DNA from 2 places in the Pediococcus pentosaceus ATCC 25745 genome. Region 1 is predicted to be linked to the other one. Evidence: riboswitches for the same ligand, from Rfam matches in the RefSeq annotation. Region 1 holds a riboswitch; the other holds the start of a gene.
The links. A riboswitch is a leader RNA that binds a small molecule or an ion and turns the genes downstream of it on or off. The one in region 1 is predicted to bind FMN.

Region 1 (6,234 bases):
TCTAATTGCTCACCACAATCACATCGCTTGGAACCAAAAATATCACCAGTTAAACATTCGGAGTGGATTCGAAGTAACAAGGGTTGAACTTCAGATAGACTTCCTTTAGTTAAAAGTAAAGTTGGTTCCTGCCCAGCCCCCGTATCAAAAGCTTCCATCTCAAATTCCCCATATTTAGTAGGTAAATGGACTTTCGCAACCGATTTAACTATTCCAGCATCTTTCATATAACGATATATTTTAATTTCTTCAATGGTTAATAGTGGCATTTGCATTCCTTCGGCCAAGGATTTAAGGGTGTTTCGACGGGCCATTGTGCCGTCTTTTTTCAAAACTTCCGTAATGTAGGCTACTGGCCGAACTCCAGCTAACTTAGCCAGATCAACTGCCGCTTCAGTATGCCCACCTCTTGCTAGCACCCCACCTTCTTCAGCAATTAGGGGAAAGACATGCCCTGGATGATAAAATTCACTAAATTTAGCTTGGGGATCCGCTAACTTTTGAATGGTTTTAGCGCGGTCAAAAGCTGAAATCCCTGTTTTAGTGGTTTTAGCATCGGTACTGATGGTAAACGCCGTTCCAAAAGCATCTTCCGCATTAGTAACCATTGGTGATAATCCCAATTTTTGAGCTATCTCCGCACTCATCGGTACGCACAACAGTCCTCGAGCATTGGTAACCATCGTATTGACTGCTTTTGGGGTAACATATTCGGCCAACCCCACCATGTCTCCTTCACTTTCACGATTTTCATCGTCCGTTATGATAATGAGGCCGCCATTTTTCAAAGTTTGTAGAGCATTTTCAATTTTTTCGATTATTCTATTTTTCATTATTTACACCACGATTTTCGTTTAAAATGTATTTTCCTAAAATATCAGTTTCAACATTCACAACATCATTAGCCTTTAAATTACCTAGCGTGGTTACTTGTAAGGTATGTGGAATCAAACTAACTTCAAACAGTTGCTTCTCCACCGCTGAAACCGTTAAACTCACTCCATCGATGGTGATCGAGCCCTTTTCGACCACGTAATCTATATAGTCAGGATTAATTTCAAAGGTTAGGACGATTGAATTTTCATTTAACATCCTGTTAACTAATTTGGCCGTTGTATCTACATGTCCCAAAACAAAATGACCATCTAAGCGGTCTGTGGCTAGCAAAGCCGGTTCTAGATTAACCTCCATTCCATCTTTCATATTCGCAAGGCTCGTTCGATGGGTTGTTTCGGGCATTACTTCGACGGTAAATCCTTCGTTTAAAATGCTAGTAATCGTTAAACAAATCCCATTGATGGCAATGCTATCTCCAATTTTGCTATGAATTTGGTGGGTCATCGGTGTGGCAATCATAATTTGCGCGGTTGCTTGATTGCGTTTAATCTGGCTGATAATGCCTTTTGCTTTAATTATTCCAGTAAACATCTATACTCTCCTCAGTCTAAATTTCATATCTGGCCCCAATTCCATTTTTTCAACTAACTGATATGCATTCGATTGATATGGTAATTGAGTAGGGTTAAATATCGCTGGTAACCCCGTCGCTCCGTAAATACGTGGTGCAAGATAGACATTAATTTCATCCACCAGACCGCTTGCTAAAAACTCGGCGTGAATTTGACTCCCACCTTCAACTAAAACACTTTGAATCCCTCGTTTAGCCAGTAGCGTTAGGATTTTATTGGGGGTCCACCGATCAGAAATCACTTCTACGTTATTCGGCCACTGTCGTCGAGTTACGGATGAAGTAAGTAATAAGATTGGATCTGCTGTTTTAAAAAACGCATAATCTTCGACTTTAAGTTGATCTACATCTCTTATCAAAACCATTCGCCAAGGTTGCTGATAAACAGCGATTTGGCGGACTGTTAATTGGGGATGATCAACTTTTAATGTGTTTTCACCAACCAAAATTGCTTGATATTCTGCCCGTAATTGCTGGCTGTCTTGATAGGCTTCTTTACCAGTAATAATGCTGCGTTGGTTGGCCTGCTGGTTAATTTTTCCATCCAAAGTCATGGCATACTTTACATTTACATACGGACGCTGATGCTGATAGAAAAAATTGTATTTAACATTTAATCCTCCAGTTTGGTTTAAAACTTTTATTTCAATTCCAGCATCCCTTAAAATTTGAAGTCCTCGACCCGCGACTAATGGATTCGGATCTTTTTGACCAACTACAACTGCTTTAATACCTACTTCAGCTAACTTTTTAGCACAAGGAGGCGTCTTACCAAAGTGACTGCACGGCTCTAGGCTGACGTACATCGTAGCACCTCTAGCTTGTTTTAGATCATCTAAGTGCTGCAAAGCATCAATTTCAGCATGAGCGGCTCCAAACTGGTGGTGATACCCTTTAGCTAAAACCACGTTGTTCTTAACGATTACCGCTCCCACTAAAGGATTCGTCCACGTTTGATACTTCCCTTTCTCTGCCATTTCGAAAGCTAAATTCATATAATCTTGTTCACTAATCAAAATCACCCCACGAAAAAAGCCCCACACAAAATTTGTGCGGGGCATGATTTTTGATAGCTAAATAAGACTCCATACGAGCATGTACGCCAAAAAGCGTACAAAAGAGTACGAAATTTAAATAACGTTTCTTCTCCCATCCAGACTATACTGTCGGTCCTAGACTCTCACTAGGTCCACCGCTACTCGCGGGTCACGGACTTCAACCCTTGGTTGTTACCGTCGGTCGGGAATTACACCCTGCCCCGAAGAAATCTATTCAGTTTTCGCTCTGTAGTCTACGCTAAGATAATTTATTTTGCAAATCTGAACCTTCACTTTATTCTAACCACTCTATAAAATGTGCTGTATTTCTCAAATATTGAATTTTACCAATTTAAGCTTTATCACTTGAATGAAAGCGTATTCTTTTGCACAATAGAACCATATCTAGAAAAGGAGACTTTTATATGGCATATCATTCAGTAAATCCGTACGACGGACAATTAATTCGCACATTTCCCAATACAACCGACCAAGAAGTCGAAGTTGCTTTGAAGAATGCTGATATTTTTTATCAATTTGCAAAAACTCAACCCATTGAAAAAAGAGCCGAAAAACTTCAAGAGCTAGCCGATGAGTTTAAAAATAACATTGACCATTACGCTCGCCTTATTACAACTAACATGGGAAAGTTGTTTAAGGAATCTCAAGCTGAAGTTCAAAAGACCTCTGATTTTGCAGAATACTATGCTAAAAATGGAGCAGCAGCTTTGGCAGACGTTGAGTATCACGATGCTCCAGGGGTTAAAGCCCACGTCGAGTACCAATCGATTGGAGCAGTCTTTATGATTGAACCTTGGAACTTCCCGTATGCTCAAATTATGCGGGTCTTTGCTCCTAATTTTATTGCGGGAAACCCTGTCTTACTAAAAGACCCTAGTATCATTCCCGAATGTGCTCAAGCCTTCGAGGACGCGACCTTGAAGGTTGGTATTCCAACGGGAGCATTTAAAAATTTATTTATCAATTACGACCAAGTTAGTCAAATCATCAGTGATCATCGGGTTCAAGGTGTTGCTTTAACTGGCTCTGAAGGGGTTGGTAAAAAGATTGCGTCCGAAGCAGGAGCAAATTTAAAAAAATCAACCATGGAATTAGGCGGAACTGATGCCTTTGTTGTCTTGAAAGACGCTGATTTGAAAAAAGCAATTGAAGTTGCTGCTAAAGCTCGTCTTAGCAATGCTGGACAAGTCTGCACGGCTGCTAAACGTTTTATCGTCCAAGAAGATGTTTATGACGCCTTTCTTGAAGGTCTTAGCCAGCAATTTGCAAAACGTCGGTTGGGAGACCCACTAGATCCCGAAACAACTTTGGCGCCACTTTCATCCAAGTCTGCTCAAGAAAAACTAAGAAAACAAGTGGACATGGCCTTAGCCGGTGGTGCTAAACTACTTTGGGGTAACAACACGCCTATTAAAGGCCCTGGTGCCGGCTTTTATCCTCTCATCATTAGTGGTATGAAATCAGATAACCCGATGTATGATCAGGAACTATTTGGTCCAGTTGCTCAAGTTTACAAGGTTAAGGATGAAGAAGAAGCGATTGAAGTTGCTAACGCTTCTCAACACGGACTAGGTGGGACCGTATTTTCCGAAGACTTAGAACAAGCTGAACGAGTAGCTTCGAAGATTGAAACAGGCCAAGTTGCCATTAATCAATTACTAACTTCATATCCTCAGTTCCCATTTGGTGGAGTTAAATTCTCTGGTTACGGACGTGAACTTAGCGATTTAGGTATTCGTGAATTCATTAACGCAAAAACTATTATCGATAGTTAAGTATTTTTGTTGGAAATCCGGTATAATTGTAAGCGGATACAAAAACTAATTTCCAATAAATCTACACATGTTAGCGAGGAATATCTCATGAAAAAAGACTTAGTTATTAGTGCGGGCAGTTCAACTCTGAAATGGAAGTTGTTTTCGATTCCTGATGAAACAGTAATCGCAACTGGATTGATTGACCGAATCAATCTTCCCAACTCCGTTTTTATGGTTAAACGCCCCCATCATGATCCTTATAAAGTAGTAAAACCTTCAATCACCTATGATTTAGCGGTTACCATGCTGCTTTCTTTCCTTAAGGATCATGGACTAGTCAAGCATTTACGTGAGATTACTGGAATTGGACATCGAGTTGTCGCAGGGGGCGAACACTTTAAAGACTCGGTTTTAATCGATGATGAAGTTTTAGCCGAAATCCACAATTTAGCTGAATATGCCCCACTTCATAACCCGGTTCAGGCCCGCTACATTGAAATTTTTAAACAGCTCCTGCCAGATGTTCGTCAAGTGGCGGTTTTCGACACTTCGTTATACGCTGATATGCCGAAAGTTAACTGCCTCTATCCCATCCCTTACGAATACTACACAGACTTAGGGATTCGTAAATATGGTGCGCACGGGACCAGTCATCGGTATGTCGCCAATCGGGCAGCAGATCTTCTAAAAAAAGATTTAAGCGATTTGAAAATGATTACGTGTCATCTCGGTTCCGGTTCATCAATTACGGCCTTTAATCAAGGACATGTAATCGATACCTCTATGGGATTCATTCCCTTAGGCGGGGTAATGATGGCGACTCGATCGGGAGATTTAGATCCATCACTGGTCGGTTTTCTAGCTGAAAAATTAGGGATTAGTGTTAACGAAGTGATTGATATTCTAAATCAAAAATCAGGATTATTAGGAATTTCCCAATTATCTCCTGATCAACGGGACTTGGAAGATGCCGAAAATTCTAATCCTCAAGCTAAGTTAGCATTGGAAATGTTCATTAACCGCGTAGTCCGTTTTATTGGTAGCTATGTGGCTGAACTTGGTGGATTAGATGCTCTGATTTTCACTGCTGGCTGTGGTGAAAATGGAATTGCAATGCGAGAACGCATTATGGAACAACTTACCTACTTCGGCATTAATGCTGATGTTGAGCGTAATAATGTACGTGGTAAAGAACAACAGATTAATCAAGTAACTGATGCGGTTCAAGTTCTCGTTGTGCCAACTAATGAGGAATTAATGATTGCTCGCGATATCCAACGAATTTTACGTTAAATTGAACTTCAACCCCCAAGCTTGTAAATAAGCTTGGGGGTTTTCTTTACTATTTTAATCATTTATAATACTATATGAGATATAGTATTATGGAGGTGAGCATATGGCAATCCAAATTCCAACCGAATTGCTAGACGGTAGCGTTTTGGGAATATTAAATCATGGAGATTACTATGGTTATGCTCTGACACAGAAAGTTCAAGCAGACTTTCCGATTTCCGAATCAACCATGTATCCTGTCTTACGCCGTTTAAAAAAGAATAATTATTTAACAACCTATGATGAACCCTATCAAGGACGTAATCGAAGGTATTACAAGATAACTCAAGCAGGTAAAGTTCGTTTGGCTGAAATTCAAGCAGAATGGATTACCTTCAAAAATAGGATTGATAAACTAGTTTCAAGGGGTGATTTGAATGAATGATTACATTGAAGAATTAGAGTCCCATTTATCTCCGCTCACGCGCGCAGAACGGTCTGACGTGATTGAGTTTTATAGCGAATATTTACAAGATAGTGGCTTGGTAAGCTATCAACAAGCAGTTTCTTCATTAGGAACACCTAAACAATTAGCGCGGAAAATCTTAGCAGACTATTCTATTAAAGCTGGTGAACAATCTGAACCCGAATCGTCGGATTTTAAACGTCCACGGCAGGA
Region 2 (6,234 bases), 240 kb from region 1:
TGGGGATCGAATGGCACCAATCTATGTTGAAATTCCTATTGATCAGGAACAGAAACCAGACAAATATAAAGTTAAAATAAGATTGATGTTTGCTCCATTAATTGGTTCTGAAAAATGTATTTTGGAAAAAGAATTAATAGTTAGGGTTTTAGATTATACTTTACCTCAGAAAATCACCAAGGATTTTAATCTGAATATCTGGCAGCAACCTTCTAATTTAGCTCGAACTTTCGGCGTAGAACCTTGGGGTCAGAAGCATAGACAACTAATTAAAGAAATGGCACAGAGTTTATCAAATTTAGGACAAAAGGCTGTTACGGTGATTGGTTCTGAGATTCCTTGGAAAGGGTGGTTTAGTTATATAGTTAAAGATTACCCAGCTAATTTATTTGAATACTCGATGATTCAGATTCATAAAAATAAAAAAGGAAATATCGAATGTGATTTTACGCAACTAGATCAATACTTAGATATTATGATGTCGGCCGGAATCAATCAAGAAATTGATTTATTTGGATGGTTAGGGGTATGGCAAGCACCATTTTTCCCTGATGTTAAAGGACTAGACTATCCTGAGCCAATCATTCTTCGATATTTAGATGATGAATGTCAAGAATTTGCTTATCTAAATACAAAAGAACAGTTAGAACAATATTTTAAACAAGTTGTCACGCATCTAAAAGAAATTGGAGTATGGACCAAGACATATATTGTCGCAGATGAACCAAAAGTTAATGCTCTAGATGTTTTTAAAAAGTCAATTAAAGAATTGAAGAAGATTATTCCTGACGCAAAGCTTAAAGTTACTTTTGATAAAGAAAAAGCATTAGAAGCGTTATCTTCGGATATAGATTATTTAGTTACATCTTTTAATTGTACATGTCAGCATCCAGAATTAAATAGCAATCAATTTTATGTTTGTAATTATCCAGATAAACCAAATACTTTCTTGAGTAGTGATTTACTAGAAACACGACTTTTACCAATTTTAGCTTATTGGACTAGGACAGATGGATTGTTACGGTGGGCCTATAATTGTTGGCCTGAAAATGCGATAACAGACATAAGGTACAATACCAATAATTTGCCGACTGGCGATTTATGTTTAGTATATCCAAGTACATCGGGACATTTACTACCTTCACTAAGGTTAAAACAATTATATCGAGGAATTGAAGACTTTTCTTTATTAAAGAAAGCGGAACAAATAAATTATGAAAAAACGCAAGAGTTAGTGGTAGAATTATTGCACGAAGAAGATCCAAAAAAATGGATGCAAGACAGCCATTTAAGTCGATTAGATTTATTCAGAACAACCGATGAACAGTTTAAAAAGTTTCGTCAAGCTTTGTTAAAAATAATTGAATAACAAAAAACACGTTGAACTTCAAAAGTTCAGCGTGTTTTTATTAGTTGTAATTATTTCTTAGCTTCTTCAATCATCTTCTGCATCATTTGAGCTTGATATTGAGCAGCATATTGTTTAGAAGCTTTAGCCGTTGTATCAGCCATTAGTTTCTTTTGATCACTAGCACTCATTGTAGGATTCTTCTTAAGTGCTGCAGCCATTGTTGACTTCACAGTAGCTGTGACCTTAGCTTTAACATACTTTTCAGCATCAGCTTTCATTTGAGCTTGATTCTTTTTAACGTTCTTTTGAAGCTTAGCGGCTTGTTCTGTTGATAAGGTAATCCAATTATTAGGAACGTAGAAAGTATTAACACGTTTTGAAACTTCACGGTTATTACCGGCAATTCCAAACCAGAACTTGTAAGTGTTGTTCTTATAAGTCCAACGGGTTGTAGATTTAACTAAACGAGCCGTACTCTTTTTAGTTGTTTTAACCTTGTTAGTAGTTTTATCAGTTTCAGTATGACTAGGTTTCTTTTGAGAAGTAGTCTTATTGTAGATATAAACTCGATCTTTATCAGCGGTACCGATACTCTTATAGAGTAACATGCTCATTTGTTTAGAAGGTGAGACTGAGTAGATTTCTTGGGTAGTTGTTTCAGTAATTTTATGCATCCCAAAATGTTCACGATCATTCATTACCATCAAAGCAACCGAAGCGATTACGACGATTGCAGAAATAGCAGAACAAATAACACGGACAGCTGTTTTAGAGATAAGTGTCATCGAAAGGAACGTTGCGATGACTGCGATAATTAAAAGAAAGATAATCATTATTTATTACCTCCTGCTTGAGGTTGTACTTTGGCAGTGCTGCCTGCTTTACGACTTACAAAGAATGCGATGATTAAACCAAGGGCACTAAAGCCAATAGCAATCCAGAATGTCGCATGGTAACCAGCAACGGTTGCGTCAAATGCTTGATCTTTGTAAGCGAGTGGTTGGGCTGAGAGAAGATGCTTACCAGGCATTTGGTTCTTGGTAACGTTGGTCAAGACACTAACCAAGATGGCTGTTCCAACAGAACTGGCTACTTGACGAAGAGTGTTATTAACCGCAGTACCATGACCCATCTTTTCAAATGGAAGAGAGTTCATACCAGCAGTTGTTACAGGCATCATTGCCATCGCAATTCCGGCCATTCGAACAGCATACAAGACAATGATATAAATCATTGGTGTAGTCTTAGTAATGAAAGCAAATGGAAGCGTTCCGGCAGTTAAGAGGAACATTCCAGTGATTGCTAGACGACGGGCACCAATTTTATCAAATAGGCGACCAGTAATAGGGCTTAGGAATCCCATCATTAAAGCACCCGGCAATAGTGTTAAACCTGAATGGAAAGCTGATTCGCCACGCACGGTTTGAATATAAAGTGGAAGTACCATTTCAGCCCCCACCATGGCAATCATTGAAACTGAACTTAAAGTAGCAGAAATTGAAAATTCTGGAATCTTTAGTACACGTAAATCAAGGAATGGTTTTTCTAATCTCAATTGGCGGATACCAAATAAAATAACAAAGATAACACCAACGATTAATGTAGTAATAACTACTGCGTCACCCCAGCCTTTGTCTCCAACTTCGGAGAAACCAAAGAGTAAACTACCAAATCCAATTGTAGATAAAGCAGCTGAAATCCAATCTAGCTTCTTCTTGTCGGTTTCCAAAACGTCTTTCATAAATAATAGACCAGCGATTAGAACGATAAATACGATTGGAATAATCATTCCGAATAGGGTTCTCCAGTGATAGTTATCAATAATCCATCCAGAAAGAGTAGGACCAATTGCTGGAGCTACCCCAATAACTAATCCGGCAAGACCCATGGCTGAACCACGTTGGTTAGCTGGGAAAATTGTCAACATTAGAGTTTGGAGGAGTGGCATGGTAACACCAACTCCGAGAGCCTGGATTAAACGTCCGGCAAGTAAAACTTGGAACGTAGGAGCTGTGTAACATAGAATGGTTCCAATTAGGAAAACAGCCATAGCAGATAAATAAAGTCGTTTAGAAGGAACACGACTTGTTAACCAGGCACTAATGGGAATCATGATACCGTTAACCATCAAAAATCCAGTTGTCAACCATTGAACAGTAGAAGTACTGATATCAAAAGCATCCATTAATGTAGGAAATGCGGTGGTTAAAATTGTTTGGTTCAAAACGGTACAAAAAGTACCTATTAATAGCACAAGGATCAATAAGGATCTCTTATAGGGTTTACCATGTGCGTCAATTGCTTGTGGCATAAGCTTACAACCTCTTTTCAAAAACTTTTCTTTAATACTATAAGTTATCATAACATCTTTGTCAACTTGTTTGACAAAGATGTTAGAGAAGTTATAATTAGTTTAAAAGATGCAACAAGATATACAGCATTAATGAGGAGGAGCAAACATGGAAAACCCCGCGGGTCGCCTAGCAGTGGTAAAGAAAATAATTGATAGCGAAGCTATGTTACTTAGTATCGGTGATGTGGCCAATGCTGTCGATGTATCAACTAGACAATTACGTTATTGGGAGAAAAAAGGTTATATTGAGTCTAAAATTTCAAAAACAGGTCAACGAAAATATACCTATTTTACGATGATTCAAGCTGGTAATATTGCTAGCTATATTGAAGATGGTTTTACTTTAGCCAAAGCAGCTGAAAAAGCGCAAAGTAACGGACGCATTATGAAAGCGTTACGTCACTTTCTTAAAGAACGTTTTAGTGGTGGTCGTGAGATTCCTAATGGCTATGAATTTGACTTAGGTGAAATTAAGGGTTTACCAAAAGATCAACGTTTGTTTATCGAAGTGCTAGAAGATGGGGAAAGTTTTTTTCAAGTTAAAAAAGAAAGTACAAATGATTGACGAATAAGCTATTTGTACTATATATTTATTAATGAAATACTTACAAAAAAATAACGGTTCATCTTCAAGGGGCAGGGTGCGATTCCCGACCGGTGGTAAAGTCCATGAGCTGTCATTCGTGATGGCTGATTCGGTGAAATTCCGAAACCGATAGTTAAAGTCTAGATAAAGGAAGATTGAATTTATTTGCGCAGACTAACGTAATAATAAAACAGTCTAAACACCAATGCCCCAGTTGCATTGGTGTTTTTTGTGTAAATAAACCAAGAAGGTGCTCCTAAATCCAAGGAGGCAGTATGATGAGTGTTTCTAAAGTTAATAAAATGGTTGTAGTCGCTATGCTAGCAGCTATCTCGTTTGTTTTGATTTTCATTGATTTTCCAATTTTACCCGGATTTTCGTTCCTAAAGATTGATTTCGCGGATGTCCCAGTTTTAATTGGGACGGTATTATTTGGGCCAGTCTGGGGGATGGTGACAGCTGGTTTAGCCGGACTGATGGATATAATCCTTCGAGATAGTAATCCAGCAGGTGCATTGGGTGCATTTGCTAACTGGTTGGCAGCTTTGTCATATATCTTACCGATTTACTACGCAATTAAAGCGGTTCAAGGTAGCACGCATAAAAAAGAAGTGGGGGCCTTGATTAAGGGGGTCTTAATCGGTTCGGTTTTGATGACGGTATTTATGAGTGTGATAAATTTATTCATTCTATTGCCCTTATATATGAAGTTAGCAAGTTTCCAAATTAATGTTTCGACCTTAAATATGGTTCTTTATGGTGTGGTACCTTTTAATTTGTTAAAAGGGATTATCGTTGGAATTGCAATTGGATTGGTATATTTTAGATTAATTCCGATTATCAGAAGAGCTTCAAATTAAAATGGTATAATATAACCTCATTAGTTTAGTGGGGTGAAATTTAATGCACATCGAAGCTCAAAGATTAACACGTATGGCATTGCTATTAGCTATAGTCATTGTTTTGGGATTAATTCCAGCGATTCCGATTGGTATAATTCCAGTACCGTTGACAGTTCAAAACATTGGGATTCTATTAATTGGGTTATTGTTATCGCCGTTTGAAGCATTTTTAACAACGGGAGTATTTTTATTGTTGGCGTTAATAGGACTACCCATTTTGACTGGACTTCGAGGTGGGATGGCCGTTTTTATCGGACCGACTGGAGGATATCTCCTAGGATATTGGATTGGGGCCGTTTTATTAGCTTGGTGGTCGAAGAAGCATCGCCATGAATGGTTCTTGCTATTTGCAAAAATTGCGATTGTAGCTGTCTTAATTATCGATTTGTTTGGTAGCATGGGCTTTGCTGTTAATATGCACATTCCACTAATCAGAGCTGTAGCACTCAATAGCCTTTTAATCCCAGGAGATATACTTAAAGCAATCCTGGTAGCAACGATTGCATACAAACTTAAATAACACATAAAAGCTAGAAATTATTTAGTACCGCTGGAGACAGCGGTATTTCTAATTTTTAGCTTTTTTTAAACTTTTTTAAAATAAGTGTCGAAAATGCTGTATTGATGGGAACACTTCTTAAAAACTATATGAACTTTATGTGATAAATATGAATTTTTTTAGCCCGTTATATTACAGGAGTTTTACAAAGAACGAAAAAAATGGCATACTTTTACGTAACGCAATTAGATTTTTATAAATTCACTATCAAATTAGTGAAAATTAGCAGGGGGGATTGTGATGCTGAATTTTTTTAAAGATTTATGGCAACATGATTCAGTAAAATTTATTACGCGAACTGTTTTTTACTTTGCAGTTTTAGTCGTCTTGTTGTACTTGTACGATTACAGCGGAATGACTGGCGGAACATTTATCTATAACGAATTTTAAACGGGGGATTTAATTAATTATGGGGAAAGTAATTAACGTGATTGAGCAAATTGATTCAATCGCAGTTAAACATCCAGATTGGATTGCTTATGA

Region 2: another riboswitch for FMN. It lies ahead of PEPE_RS07740 (ECF transporter S component); the one in region 1 lies ahead of ribD (bifunctional diaminohydroxyphosphoribosylaminopyrimidine deaminase/5-amino-6-(5-phosphoribosylamino)uracil reductase RibD).

The regions. Positions count from the first base shown of each region.
Region 1 is NC_008525.1:1,798,385-1,804,618, forward strand. Features, by position in the region: gene PEPE_RS08835 (bifunctional 3,4-dihydroxy-2-butanone-4-phosphate synthase/GTP cyclohydrolase II) at 1-833, opposite strand, end outside; gene PEPE_RS08840 (riboflavin synthase) at 823-1,428, opposite strand; gene ribD (bifunctional diaminohydroxyphosphoribosylaminopyrimidine deaminase/5-amino-6-(5-phosphoribosylamino)uracil reductase RibD) at 1,429-2,490, opposite strand; FMN riboswitch at 2,606-2,738, opposite strand; gene PEPE_RS08850 (NAD-dependent succinate-semialdehyde dehydrogenase) at 2,931-4,301, shown strand; gene PEPE_RS08855 (acetate/propionate family kinase) at 4,389-5,576, shown strand; gene PEPE_RS08860 (PadR family transcriptional regulator) at 5,680-6,000, shown strand; gene PEPE_RS08865 (DUF1700 domain-containing protein) at 5,993-6,234, shown strand, end outside.
Region 2 is NC_008525.1:1,560,526-1,566,759, reverse strand. Features, by position in the region: gene PEPE_RS07760 (DUF4091 domain-containing protein) at 1-1,369, shown strand, start outside; gene PEPE_RS07755 (DUF4811 domain-containing protein) at 1,420-2,184, opposite strand; gene PEPE_RS07750 (MDR family MFS transporter) at 2,184-3,662, opposite strand; gene PEPE_RS07745 (MerR family transcriptional regulator) at 3,811-4,269, shown strand; FMN riboswitch at 4,326-4,450, shown strand; gene PEPE_RS07740 (ECF transporter S component) at 4,566-5,150, shown strand; gene PEPE_RS07735 (biotin transporter BioY) at 5,194-5,712, shown strand; gene PEPE_RS07730 (teichoic acid D-Ala incorporation-associated protein DltX) at 5,992-6,141, shown strand; gene dltA (D-alanine--poly(phosphoribitol) ligase subunit DltA) at 6,161-6,234, shown strand, end outside.